DNA from 2 places in the Shinella sp. JR1-6 genome. Region 2 is predicted to be linked to the other one. Evidence: riboswitches for the same ligand, from Rfam matches in the RefSeq annotation. Region 2 holds a riboswitch; the other holds the start of a gene.
The links. Region 2 has a riboswitch for thiamine pyrophosphate ahead of thiC (phosphomethylpyrimidine synthase ThiC). Riboswitches for the same ligand answer to the same signal wherever they lie in the genome.

Region 1 (4,714 bases), on a different contig from region 2:
GCGACATCTGTGAGGTGGATGGCAAGGTCAGGCATCGGTGCTTGGTCTTTCAGTCGGGCGCTCCGCCGCGGTCGAGGGCAGCGTCAGGAGAAGGCATATTGCGCCGAGCAGCAGGGCGATGCCGGCGGCATCCGCGGTGCGATAGCTCGCCATGCGGGAGTAGAGCAGCCACGGCAGAGTGGTGAACCCTTCCGCACCGAAGATGGCGACGGCACCGAGATCGCCGAGCGACAGCGCCATGGCGAAGGCAAAGGCGGTGAGCAGCGGTTTCCTGAGGGCGGGCAGGTCAATCCATCGCAGGCGATGCATTCCGGTGACGCCCAGGCTGAGCGCGAGCCGGGCGGTGCGGATGAGATGGGTGCGGTAGGCTGGCTCCAGCACGCGCACGACGAAGGGCAGCGCCATCAGCGCGTTGAGCACGGTGACGACGGCGGGGGCGAAGCGTCCGGTCTCGCCGAAGGTTCTCAGCAAGAGGAACCAGCCCGTAGCGACGACGACCGGCGGCACGAGCAGGATCAGCGAACCGACCGCGGGCAGAGCACGAGCCATCAGCCGTGTGGCGAGGTCGACCTTGCCCGTCTCGGCCAGCCGCGGCACGAGCACGATGGGCAGCGCGATCGAAAGGCTGAGGCAGGCCGAGGCGAAGGAAACTGCAAGGCTGGTGACGAGCGCCCGGTGCAGCAGCGGATCGAGCGCCAGCCGGCCGAGATCGGCGGAAAGGCCTGAGACGAGGGTGGCGACGAGAGGCGCTGCGGTGAAGAGGGTGAAGAGGAGGATGACCAGGCCATCGGGAAGGCGGTGCCGGCGGCCGTCGAAACGGCGGATGGCGCGGCCTGTCGTCATGCCCTCTTCGGGTGGCTTGCCGAACAGCGAGATCAGCCAGAGCAGGCTTGCCGTGACGAAGATCTGCAGGAAGGCGAGCAGGACGGCGCGTTCGGGATCGAAATCGAAGCGCAGCGCCTGGTAGATCGCCACCTCGATCGTCGTTGCCGCCGGCCCGCCGCCGAGCGTCAGCGCGATGGTGAAGCTCGTTGCGCAGAGCATGAAGACGAGTCCGGCGATCCCCGGCAGGACCCGCCGGATGACGGGCCATTCGATAAGCCGGAACACCGCGCCGCTGCCCATGCCGAGATTGGCGGAGGTCAGCCAGTATTCGGCCGGAATGCGCTCGAGGGCCGCCAGCAGGAAGCGTGCGGCGAGCGGCAGGTTGAAGAAGACATGGGCGATCAAGATGCCGGCAAGCCCGTAGACGCTGACCGGGTTCTGCAGCCCGGCGAGCCCGAGCAGGTCGTTGACGACGCCCTGCCGGCCCCAGACCTCGATGACGCCGAGGGCGGCGACCAGCGCCGGCAGGCCGAGCGGTACGACGGACAGCCGGATGATCCAAACGCGGCCGGAAAAATCCCGCTGTCGGGCGAGCGCCCGGGCGACCGGAATGGCGAGCAGGACGGACAGGAGTGTGGAGAGTGTCGCCTGCAGCAGAGTGAACTGCGCGACGCGCCCGATATAGGCATCGAGGAGCGGCGCGCCGGAGCCGGGGCCGGCATGGGCGAGAAGCACGGCGGTCGCCGCACCGACGAAGACCAGCACGGTGCCGAGGGCGAGGCCCCCGGCGACACGCAATGTCCGTCGCTCGGTGCGGGCGAAGATCACGTTACTTGGCGCTCATCGCCGCGAGCCATTCGTCGATCCAGGCCTTGCGGTTGGCTGCAACCTCGTCCGACGACATCAGGAAGGTCTTTTCCGGCTTCACCAGCGCGTCGAAGGCGGCAGGCAGCGGGTCCTTCGTCTTGGCGGCCGGCATCATCCAGTTGGTTTCCGGAATGATCGACTGGAAATCCGGGCCGGTCATGAAGGTCAGGAACTGGCGGGCCAGATCCTTGTCGTCAGCGGTGCGCGTCAGGCCGGCGACTTCGATCTGCACGTAATGGCCTTCGGAGAAGGCGGCGGCCTTGTAACGCTCGGTCTTCTCCGCGATGACGTGGTAGGCCGGTGAGGTCGTGTAGGACAGCACCATCGGCGCCTCGCCCTTGGTGAAGAGGCCATAGGCTTCCGACCAGCCGGGCGTGACGGTCAGCACGCGATCCTTGAGTTTGCCCCAGGCCTCGCCCGCCTTGTCGCCATAAACCGACTTCACCCAGAGCAGCAGGCCGAGGCCGGGCGTCGACGTGCGCGGGTCCTCGATGACGATTTTTTGCGACGGGTCGCCTTCGACGAGGTCCTTGAGGCTCGTCGGCGGGGTCTTCAGCGTCTCGCTGTCATAGACGACGGCGAAATGGCCGTAGTCGTAGGGCAGGAATGTGTCGTCGGAGAAGCCGCCCGGCACGGTGAGGTCCGCCGGCGAAAGGCCATGCGCCTCGAAGAGGCCAGTCGCCTTGGCCTCGGTGATGAGGTTGGTGTCGAGGCCGAGAACGAGGTCGGCCTTGGTGCTTTCGCCTTCGAGCTTCAGGCGCGTCAGAAGTTCCACGCCATCGGCGACGCCGACCCATTCGACCGTGCAGCCGCAGGTCTTCTCGAAGGCTTCCTTGACCTTCGGGCCGGGGCCCCATTCGGCGACGAAGCTCTCGTAGGTGTAGACGGTCAGCGTCTTTTCCTGCGCGAGCGCGGGAAGGGCGAGGGAAACGGCCAGTGCCGCGATGGTGGAGAAAAGTGTCTTGCGCATCCGCGCCTCCTTGTTGTTCACAAAACGGGAGTAGGGCGCAGGATGTGCCGTCTAATCCCTCCGCCGGTACGAGCCGGATCAGGTTCTTCGGGTTGGCGAGACCGCCTCTCAGCCAGTGGAAAAAAAAATCCGCTGGCACCCCGTTAGAGCAAGGCAAGGCATAATCCCGCTTGTGACAGTACGCAAGGGGCAAGCAAAAGGCCGGCGCAAGCGCCGGCCCTGCCGTTCTAAAATGTGTCGGGCCTTAGAGGCCGAAGGCGTCCTTGAACTGATACCACCAGGAGCCGATGGTGGAATATTGCGCACGGAACATGCGCCCACCCGGGAAGGGAATCCAGGGCAGCTTTTCGAACTGGCTGAAGCGCGAGAGATCGCCGTCGACCGCTTCCGAGAGGATGCGGCCGAAGAGATGCGAGCCGGTGACGCCGTGGCCGCTGTAGCCGTGGGCAAAATAGGTGTTCTTGCCGATCTTGCCCATCTGCGGCACGCGCGAGAAGGAGAGGGCGAAGTTGCCGCTCCAGGCGTAGTCGATTTTTACGCCCTTCAGCGAGGGGAAGACCTTTTCGAGGTTTGGGCGGATTTTTGCGCGCACGTCCGCCGGGTCGGTGCCGCCATAGACGGTGCCGCCGCCGAAAATCATGCGCTTGTCGGCGGAGAGGCGGAAGTAGTCGAGGATGTAGCGGACGTCCTCGACGCACATGTCGCTCGGGATCAGCGCATCGGCGCGCTCGGCGCCGAGTGGCTCGGTGGCGACCATCTGGGTGGAGACGGGCATGACGCGCGAAACCAGCTTCGGCACGACATGGCCGAGATAGGCATTGCCGCAAAGCACGGCGACCTTGGCGGTGACGCTGCCCTTCGCCGTGTGGATGACGGGCTTTTCCGCCTCGTGCTCGACGCGGGTGACGGGCGACTGTTCGTAGATCACGCCGCCAAGCGATTCCAGTGCCTTGGCCTCGCCGAGGGTGAGGTTGAGCGGGTGCATGTGGCCGCCGGTCGTGTCCAGCATGCCGCCGATATAGGCGTCGGTGTTGACCAGTTTGCTGATCGCCGCCTTGTCGAGTATCTGGTGGTCGTCCATGCCGTAGCTCTTCCAAAGGGCCTTCTTGTGCTCGAGGTCCTTCATGTGGGCGGGCGTATAGGCGGCATAGATGTTGCCGGTCTTCATGTCGCAATCGATGTCGTATTGCGAGACGATGCGGCGGATAATCTTGCCGCCTTCCTGCACCAGGCCGCCGACGAAGGCGCCGGCCTGATCGCCGTAGCGGCGCTTGATCGTGTCGAGGCTGGCATTGAGACCGTTGACGATCTGCCCGCCGTTGCGGCCCGAGGCGCCCCAGCCGATGCCGGCGCCCTCGACCATCACAACCTTGTAGCCCTTTTCGGCAAGGTGGATGGCGGTGGAAAGGCCGGAATAGCCGGCGCCGAGCACGGCGACGTCGGCGGTGACAGCGCCTTCCAGCACTTTCGGCGTGCGGATGATGTTGCGGGAGGCGGCGTAGTAGCTGTCGGGATAGGCGCCGTTGCCGGCATAGGACTGGGTATTGGCCATCAGACGATTTCCAGGTAGGCGCTGAATTCGAAGTCGGTCACCTGTTCGGCAAAACCGGCGATTTCCTGCCGCTTGCAGGCGATCAGCATGGAGCGGAGATCCGTATCGAAGATCTCCGAGACGATCGAGCCGTTCTCGAAGGCGGTGACGGCAGAGCCCCATTCCGAGGGGATGCGCGGCAGCTGCGAGAGATAGGCCCGGCCCGAGACCGGTGCCGGCGGCTCCCACTTGTTGCGGATGCCGACAAGGGCGGCGCCGAGAATGCCGGCCATGACGAGATAGGGGTTGGCATCGGCGCCGGCGACGCGGTGCTCGATGCGGCGCGCCTTGTTGCTGCCGCCGGGAATGCGGATGGCGGCGGTGCGGTTCTCGTAGCCCCACGAAACGGAGGTGGGAGCATGCGTATCCGGGCGCAGGCGGCGGTAGGAGTTGAAATGCGGCGCGAAGAGCAGCGTCGATTCCGCCATGCCGCGCGTCAGGCCCGCGACGGCATGTTTCAT
Region 2 (4,714 bases):
TCGCCCGGCTTTCGTATATTGGGGTATGAACGGAAAGACACCCGGCTTCAACGTGATCGGACAGCTCGCAGCGCTGAGGCGCTATGCGCTCTCGCTCGTCCGCAATCCGGACGAGGCCGAGGACCTGGTGCACGATGCGCTGGTCAAGGCCTATGAGCGGCAGTCCACCTTCCGCACCGGCGCCAGCGTACGCAACTGGCTGATGTCGATCCTGCACAATGCGCATATCGACCGCCTGCGCCAGCGCCGCTCGCAGGAGCGCCGCCACGACGCCGCCGCGGAGCTGGCAGAGGTCTCCATCCCGGCAAACCAGGACCATTCGGTGCGCCTGACGCAGCTGCGCAACGCGTTCTTCGCCCTGCCGGAAGAACAGCGCGAAGCGTTGCACCTCGTCGCGATCGAGGAACTTTCCTACCAGGAAGCAGCCGAAACGCTCGGCATCCCGGTCGGCACGCTGATGTCGCGTGTCGCCCGCGCGCGCCAGCGGCTGCGCGCCTTCGAACAGAGCGGCAGCGCCGCTCCCGTCACGCATCTCAGAATCGTCGGAGGCACTGGCGATGACAAGCAATGACCCCATTCTCGAATCCGATCTCAACGCCTATGTCGACGAGCAGCTCGCCGTCGGCCGGCGCATCGAGGTCGAGGCCTATCTTTCGGAACGGCCGGAGGTCGCGGCGCAGATCATGAAGGATCTGCGCGTGCGCGACGAGCTGCGCCTGGCACTTGCCGACCACCGCACGGTGACGCGGCAGGAAACGCGCGAGGCCGCCCGGCTCCTGGAACGCGCGCTGTCGCGTCGCCGCATCTTCTCCGTCTTCCGCCGTGCTGCGACCATCGCCCTCTTCGTGGCCGCCGGCTGGACGGCCCATGCCGTGCTCGGCCCCTTCGGCGCCACCGAGGTCGTGGCCTCCACGCCCCCGCCTGCCTTCGTGGAGGAGGCGGTGCGCGCGCACAAGACGACGCTGCTGCGCGATACTATGGCATCCCAGCCGGAAACCGAGACCTTCGATCCGGCGGAGATCCGCTCTGCAACCGCGATCGTGCTGCCGGACCTGCCGAAGGGTTGGGGCGTGATCGACACGCAGGTCTTCCCCTCGGCCTATGGTCCGAGCGTCGAACTGGTGCTGGAACCACGCAAGGGCGAGCGCCTGTCGCTCTTTGCGGTGCGCCCCGGCTCGTTCGGCGTGCAGCACGTCCTGCTCTTCCACGCCGACAATGCCCGTGCCGCCTACTGGCAGATCGGCGATGTCGCCTATGCGCTGGTTTCGGAAAGCCGCAAGGCCGACGACCTGGCGGAAACCGCGCGCGATCTTTCGCGCACGCTCTACTGATCAACCGCGTCCAAACCGAAGGAGTTATTCGATGGATCCCGTACAACAGCGATTTGGCTACGGCGCGCAGGCGCAGTCGGCCGCCCTCTTCGACGAGGGCCTGCGCCAGCACATGCTGCGCGTCTACAACTATATGGGCGCCGGCCTTGTGATCACCGGCCTCATCGCCTTCATCGTCGGCTCGACGCCGGCCCTCTACGTGCCGATCTTCTCCTCCCCGCTGAAGTGGGTGGTGATGCTGGCGCCGCTCGCCTTCGTCTTCTTTTTCTCATTCAAGATCCAGACGATGTCGGCCAGCACCGCGCAGATGACCTTCTGGGCTTTCTGCGCCGTCATGGGCCTGTCGCTCGCCTCGGTGTTCCTCGTCTTCACCGGCACGAGCATCGCCCGCACCTTCTTCATCGCCGCCTCGATGTTCGGCGCGACGAGCCTCTATGGCTACGTGACGAAGCGTGACCTCGCGAAGTTCGGCTCGTTCCTGATCATGGGCCTTATCGGCGTCGTGATCGCCTCGGTCGTCAACATCTTCCTCGGTTCGAGCGCGCTGCAGTTCGCAATTTCCGTGATCGGCATCGTCGTCTTCGTCGGCCTCACCGCCTGGGACACGCAGAACATCAAGCAGCAGTATGCTGAAAACATCGACCAGGAATCGCAGCAGAAGATGGCCGTGTTCGGGGCGCTTTCGCTGTACCTGAACTTCGTCAACATCTTCCAGCTTCTTCTGAATTTCACTGGCGAGCGCGAATAGTTTTCGCAAATGATTCAAGAGGAAACGGCGGGGCAAAACCCCGCCGTTTTTTGCTTCTCGCACCGCAATATACGTAAGTAATTTCTTACGAATTTTACCCGGTTGACAAATCAGCCGGCAGCGTCTTTGCTTAGAGCATTCACCAGGGGGGTCCCGACAAGGGGCTGAGATACTGCTGGCATTCGCAGCGCAGTGACCCGTTGAACCTGATCCAGTTCATACTGGCGTAGGGACGGTGCAAGCGCTGTAGAACCCGAAATCCGCAACCCGGATTCCGCCTACGCGTCCTTCCATCATTCCGGCTCTAGGACTGGGTCTCCAATCGCAAACTTGGAGCCTCACGAATGAATATTGCCGCCCAGAAGCTCACTCCCACCGTCACGACAGGCGCCCTGCCCGCCTCGCGAAAGATCCACATCGCCGGCGAGCAGCACCCGCAGATCCGCGTGCCGATGCGCGAGATCGCCCTGCACCCGACCTCCGGCGAACCGCCAGTCATCGTCTACGACGCCTCCGGCCCCTATACCGACCCCACCCATGTCGTCTCGATCGAAAGCGGCCTGCCGCGGCTTCGCGAGGCCTGGGTCGCCGCACGCGGGGATACCGAGGACTATGACGGCCGCCACATCCGTCCGGAGGACAACGGCTTTGCCACCGGGGAGCGGCTGACACCCGAGTTTCCCGTGCGCAACCGGCCTCGCCGGGCGACAAACGGCAAGGCGGTGACACAGCTCGCCTATGCCCGCGCAGGCATCATCACGCCGGAAATGGAATTCATCGCCATCCGCGAAAACCTCGGCCGCAAGGCCGCGAAAGAGGCGCTCATCCGCGACGGCGAGAGTTTCGGCGCCCACATCCCCGACTTCGTCACGCCGGAATTCGTCCGCAAGGAAGTCGCAAGCGGCCGGGCGATCATTCCCGCCAACATCAACCACCCGGAAGCCGAGCCGATGATCATCGGCCGGAATTTCCTGGTGAAGATCAACGCCAATATCGGCAATTCCGCCGTCACCTCCTCCATGGCGGAAGAGGTCGAGAAGATGGTCTGGGCGATCCGCTGGGGCGGCGATACGGTCATGGACCTCTCCACCGGCCGAAACATCCACAACATCCGCGAATGGATCATCCGCAATTCACCGGTCCCGATCGGCACCGTGCCGCTCTACCAGGCGCTGGAAAAGGTCAACGGCATTGCCGAGGACCTCACCTGGGAGGTTTTCCGCGATACGCTGATCGAGCAGGCCGAACAGGGCGTCGATTATTTCACCATCCATGCCGGCGTGCGGCTCGCCTATATTCCGCTCACCGTCAACCGCGTCACCGGCATCGTCTCGCGTGGCGGCTCGATCATGGCCAAGTGGTGTCTTCATCACCACCGGGAAAGCTTCCTCTACGAACATTTCGAGGAAATCTGCGACATCTGCCGCGCCTATGACGTCTCCTTCTCGCTCGGTGACGGCCTGCGCCCCGGCTCGATCGCTGACGCCAACGACGCCGCGCAGTTCGCCGAACTCGAAACGCTCGGCGAGCTGACGCAGATCGCCTGGGCAAAGGACTGCCAGGTCATGATCGAAGGCCCCGGCCATGTGCCGATGCACAAGATCAAGGAGAACATGGACAAGCAGTTGAAGGTCTGTGGCGAGGCGCCCTTCTACACGCTCGGGCCGCTGACGACCGACATCGCCCCCGGCTACGACCACATCACCTCGGGCATCGGTGCGGCAATGATCGGCTGGTTCGGCACCGCCATGCTCTGCTACGTCACGCCGAAGGAACATCTCGGCCTACCGGACCGCGACGACGTGAAGGTCGGCGTCATCACCTACAAGATCGCCGCCCACGCCGCCGATCTCGCCAAGGGCCATCCGGCGGCGAAGATCCGCGACGACGCGCTGTCGCGCGCCCGTTTCGAGTTCCGTTGGGAGGACCAGTTCAACCTTTCGCTCGACCCGGAAACCGCCCGCGCCTTCCACGACGAGACGCTGCCGAAGGAGGCACACAAGGTGGCGCATTTCTGCTCCATGTGCGGCCCGAAATTCTGCTCCATGCGCATCTCGCACGATATCCGTGCCGAGGCGCAGAAGGAGGGGCTGGAGGCCATGGCCGCGAAATATCGCGACGGCGGCGACCTCTACATGCCGCTTGCTGAAGCCCCCGCCGGAGAATGACCATGCGCGTCCTCGTCAAAGGGGCCGGCGTTGCCGGCCTCACCGTCGCCTGGCAGCTCTATCGCCACGGCTTCGACGTCACCATCACCGAACGCGCCGAAAAGGTCGGCCTCGGTGCCTCCGGCTTCGCCGGCGGCATGCTGGCCCCCTGGTGCGAGCGGGAAAGCGCGGAAGAGCCCGTTCTGGCGCTCGGCCGCTCGGCCGCAGACTGGTGGGAAGCGGCCGTGCCCGGTCATGTCAAGCGCCGGGGAACGCTGGTCGTTGCCGCCGGCCGCGATGCCGCGGAGCTCGAGCGCTTCGCCCGCCGCACGAGCGGCTGGGAATGGCTCGACGGCGCGGCCATTGCCGAGCTGGAACCGGATCTCGCCGGCCGCTTCCCCAAGGCCCTGTTCTTCCGGCAGGAAGCCCATCTCGACCCGCAGCGGGCGCTTTCGGCGCTCACCGCCGGGCTCGAGGAGGCGCGGATG

Region 1: it holds a riboswitch for thiamine pyrophosphate, as region 2 does, so the genes downstream of both, thiB (thiamine ABC transporter substrate binding subunit) here and thiC (phosphomethylpyrimidine synthase ThiC) in region 2, are expected to answer to the same signal.

Annotation. Positions count from the first base shown of each region.
Region 1 covers NZ_SHMI01000008.1:181,262-185,975, reverse strand. The annotation lists gene thiQ (thiamine ABC transporter ATP-binding protein) at 1-35, opposite strand, end outside; gene thiP (thiamine/thiamine pyrophosphate ABC transporter permease) at 28-1,650, opposite strand; gene thiB (thiamine ABC transporter substrate binding subunit) at 1,655-2,662, opposite strand; TPP riboswitch at 2,701-2,815, opposite strand; gene EXZ48_RS16655 (FAD-binding oxidoreductase) at 2,907-4,214, opposite strand; gene EXZ48_RS16650 (glutamine synthetase family protein) at 4,214-4,714, opposite strand, start outside.
Region 2 covers NZ_SHMI01000001.1:139,544-144,257, reverse strand. The annotation lists gene EXZ48_RS00665 (sigma-70 family RNA polymerase sigma factor) at 26-571, shown strand; gene EXZ48_RS00660 (anti-sigma factor) at 558-1,331, shown strand; gene EXZ48_RS00655 (Bax inhibitor-1/YccA family protein) at 1,363-2,079, shown strand; TPP riboswitch at 2,214-2,330, shown strand; gene thiC (phosphomethylpyrimidine synthase ThiC) at 2,424-4,247, shown strand; gene thiO (glycine oxidase ThiO) at 4,250-4,714, shown strand, end outside.